2 regions of the Thalassolituus sp. UBA2009 genome follow, and region 2 is predicted to be linked to the other one. Evidence: predicted binding sites of a transcription regulator. Region 2 holds the regulator's gene; the other holds the start of a gene.

Region 1 (2,202 bases), on a different contig from region 2:
ACTTCGCCGTCAGCATAAGCAACGACAGAAGGTGTGGTGCGGTCGCCTTCAGAGTTTTCAATCACTTTGGTTTTGTCGCCATCCAGGATTGCCACACAGGAGTTGGTGGTGCCCAGGTCGATACCGATAATCTTACCCATTTTTCAATTCTCCATTCATGGCAGCTTACGCTGCGTGAACTATTAACCGTTGTATTTGTGTTGCTTTCTATATAAGTCCGGGAAACAGGCTTTCAAGGCCCCCGGTAACAATAAAAATCTGTCTGGATCAGATTTTCACGTCAGCCCCTGCGGGAGTAAGTGCAGGGACAGCACGAATAAAATCAGGCGTTTTCGTCGATTTGTGGTGCGCCTTTACTCACCACGACCATTGCCGGACGTAGCAGACGTCCCTGCAAGGTGTAACCCTTCTGCATCACGGCAATCACGGTATTGGGTGCGGCATCCGGATTTTCAACCATTGCCATTGCCTGGTGAAATTCAGGGTTAAACGCAGAACCGACCGGATCAACGCTTTCTACTTTGAATTTTTCCAAACCCGCGACCAGACCACTCAGTGTCATTTCCACACCTTCGCGCAGTGCCCGGGTTGATTCATCATCAGCAACGGCGGCCGCCAGAGCACGCTCCAGGTTATCAACCGTTGCCAGCATTTCGTTGGCAAATTTCTCAACCCCGAATTTGTGGGCTTTTTCCACATCCAGCTCAGCACGGCGACGGACATTCTGCATTTCTGCCTGAACACGCAGCACCTGCTCTTTCAGGTTTACCACTTCCTGCTCTGCGGCCACCAGTGCGGCAGTCTGATCATCAGCAGAATCTGTTGCCGTGGCATCCGCTGCATCCACCAGGGTTTCAGTATCCAGTTGCTCCTGGAGTTCTTCTTGAACTTTCTGCTCTTCCGACATGTATCTTTCCTCGGTCACTATTTTCGAAACTGTCCGCTATATGGGGGACGAATGGATGAGATTCAAGGGCTGAGCAACAACATTCTCTTGACAGAATCAGATACTGTATATAAAAACACTGTATATCCATTCAGATACGGAGCATCCCTATGCTGGCTCATCTGTCCATTCACCAGTTTGCGTTAGTCGACCAACTGGAACTCGAACTGCAACCCGGCATGTCGGTTATTACCGGTGAAACCGGCGCTGGCAAATCCATTTTGTTGGATGCCTTGGGGCTTGCTCTGGGCGAACGGGCCGATGCCGGCTGCGTCCGCAACGGTGCCGAGAAGGCGGAGGTGTCGGCCTCGTTCACACTGAATGAACAGGCCCGGCTATGGCTGCAGCAACGCGATATTCCGACCGATGACGACCTGATTATTCTGCGCCGCATTATTTCCGCCGAGGGACGCTCACGCGGCTATATCAATGGCCGCCCAGCCTCCGCTAACGATCTTAAAGACATCGGCCAGTGTCTGATTGAGATTCACTCCCAGCATGCGCATCAGCGTCTGCTGCAAAAAGACACCCCGCGTCAGCTACTCGATGCCTTTGGCGGCCTGCAGCTGCAGACAACCGAAGTTTCTCTGGTGTGGTCCGAATGGCAACAACATGCCAAACGCCTGGCCATGCTGCAGGAAGAAAGCGCCGAAGTCACCGCACAACGCCAACTGCTGACCTATCAGGTCGAAGAGCTGCGCCAGCTGGCACCGGGCGAAACCGAACTCGAAGAGCTGGAAGCCGAACACAAGCGTTTGGCCAATGCTGAGAATATGTTGCTTAACGGCCAATACGCGATGGCCGCCTGCTACGGTGACGACAATGGCGAACTGGCGGCAACCCAACTGGCCTATCAGGCCATTACCCGGCTCGATAACATTGATGACCAGCACCCACTGCTGAACGAAGCCCGCGAACTGCTAAAACAAGCACAAATCCAGCTGGAAGAAGCCGGGCGTTCATTGCAGCATTATCTGGAGCTGGTCGATATCAATCCGCATCGGCTACAGCAGGTTGAAAGCCGCCTCAGCGATCTTTACAGCATGGCGCGTAAACATCAGATTCAGCCGCAACAACTACATGCTTACTGGCAGGAACAGGAAGAAGCACTCGCCGGACTGAACCTCAGCGACGACGATCTGGCCGAACTCGAACAACAGGTGCAGGCACTGCAAGCCGAATACAGTACGCTGGCACAACAGTTAAGTAACGCACGCCAGACGGCAGCCGCGCGCATGGACAGCGAAGTCGAAGCT
Region 2 (2,202 bases):
ATAAAGGCTTTAAACACCGGGCCGTATTCTTTCTGCAGAAAACGGCGTAAATGCCCCTGCCCCTGGGTATAAGCCAGCCCCAGCAGACGCATAAAGATACCCAGACGGCGCGGGCTGTCATGTCCGGCACGCAGCGCCGTCTGCGACAACAGCATTAAGATGCCCGGTAATTCCGGTACCTTGCCATCCAGACGTGCCTGTACGGCATCCAGCTCACGTTCCAGATCTTCACAGAATGGCGTCAGGAAACGGGCAAATACCGCCTGAATCAGCGCCTTCTTAGAGCCAAAATGATAATTCACCGCCGCCAGATTCACTCCGGCCTTGGTGGTGATATTCCGCAATGAGGTCTCGGCAAAGCCACGCTCCGAAAACAACTCCTCTGCCGCATTCAGGATACTTTTTACCGTATCTTTCTGTGCCATAACCCTGCATCTGCCTTATCACGCTGTCGCGGCTTTATTGCCATCGCCGACAGTACAAAACAACTGTTTCAAACATACGTTTAAAACGAGATTTAGGCAACCCCATATACGGCCAAAGGCTAAAAGCCTCATTCCATTATCCGGGTCAGTACAACGGCGGTGAATACACCGTAATCCACAGACCGCTGATAACAGGGGTTTACACTGGATAAAATACTGTATACATTTACACCATACTGTATGGATCAACAGACTGGATAAGCATCATGATCAAGCTCACGGCACGACAACAGCAGGTTCTGGATTTCATCCGCTCCTCACTGGAAGAAACAGGATTTCCGCCCACCCGCGCCGAAATTGCTGCCGAGCTGGGCTTTAAATCGCCTAACGCCGCAGAGGAACACTTAAAGGCGCTGGCACGTAAAGGGGCGATTGAAATTATGCCCGGCGCTTCCCGCGGCCTGCGCATTGTTGAAGAGCAGAATCCGGGTCTGCCAATCGTTGGCCGTGTAGCCGCCGGTGAGCCCATCCTGGCTCAGGAACACATCGCCGAATACTGCGAGATTCCACCCAGCTTCTTCCGCCCTTCTGCAGACTTCCTGCTGGAAGTTCATGGCGACAGTATGAAGAACATCGGTATTCTCGACGGCGACTACATTGCCGTGCACAAAGCCGAAACCGCCCGTAATGGCGAAATCATCGTTGCCCGCGTCGATAACGAAGTAACGGTCAAGCGCTACGAGAAGAAGCGTAATCAGGTGATTCTGCACCCGGAAAATGACGACTTTAAGCCCATTGAAGTTGATCTGCGGGAAACGGAATTTGCCGTTGAAGGTTTATACGTCGGCGTTGTACGCCGCAGCTAACAGCAACTGTTCACAGGTTCGGGGTGATTGTTATGCGTCAGTTATTACTCGGAATGGAAGAAGCCGGCTTATCTCTCAGCAGCCAGCAACCAGGCAGAATGACCAGGGTCAGCACCAGTGCGCTGCGCGGCAGTCTGACCGAGGTCATCGTCAGTGAAGGCAGTGCCATTCAGCCCATGCATTTGCTGCCGATGCTGGCACAGTGCAATGCGCATAAGCGCTGGCTGATGTGGCTGAGCCCGCACCGTCCGATGAATAAAAGCTGGCTGGAAAGCATGGGCCTGCAGCATTCGCCGGTGATTCATCTCGACCTGTGCAATGACACCCAGCTGGCCCTGTGCAGCAAAGTTCTGGCGGCCGGCAACAGCCATATGATTGTTGAATGGCAGGGCGAGCTGAGCAACCACGAACGGCAGATTATTCGCCAGCAGGCCGACCAGAGCGGCAGCCATGTGGTGCTGATTCAGCGCCGCCCCTGAGGCGCAGAAAGCGACGAACACAAAAAAAGCCCTGATCTTGATCAGGGCTTTTTTTGTGCTTTCAGCACAGCTTCACACGTACGGACTGTAGGCAATTCACTACAGCACAGCACAGCTCAGTGCAGTCGTTGCTGATACTCAGGGGTGTCGAAGTCTTCGCGCTCAACTTCCATACCGGAAAGCTCGCCGACTTTACGTACACCGGCTTCCAGCATTACCCGCGCAACATCCATATGATGCGCCTGCAGGCTGGCCTTGGCATCTTCGGAAAAATGAATACACACCAGTGCATCGCTGTCCTGATCGTCGGCACGACGCAGGGCGATATCACCATTGGAAAGTTCTACGATTTCAAAAAAGCGCGCCATAACCGCCTCTCAAAACTGGGCGCGGGAGTGTATCACAGGATGTTTTCAATAGCTTGAACGACAC

Evidence for each region. The regulator LexA, encoded in region 2, represses DNA repair genes until DNA is damaged. The targets are predictions, from matches to a motif close to TACTGTNTANNTANACAGTA.
Region 1: a site for LexA is predicted at 1,009-1,028, ahead of recN (DNA repair protein RecN). Genes of this name have one in related genera too.

Annotation. Positions count from the first base shown of each region.
Region 1 is NZ_DDCJ01000067.1:44,675-46,876, forward strand. It holds gene dnaK (molecular chaperone DnaK) at 1-140, opposite strand, end outside; gene grpE (nucleotide exchange factor GrpE) at 323-907, opposite strand; gene recN (DNA repair protein RecN) at 1,057-2,202, shown strand, end outside.
Region 2 is NZ_DDCJ01000068.1:58,435-60,636, forward strand. It holds gene B3P58_RS08555 (TetR/AcrR family transcriptional regulator) at 1-425, opposite strand, end outside; gene lexA (transcriptional repressor LexA) at 692-1,291, shown strand; gene B3P58_RS08565 (cell division inhibitor SulA) at 1,324-1,770, shown strand; gene B3P58_RS08570 (hypothetical protein) at 1,887-2,138, opposite strand.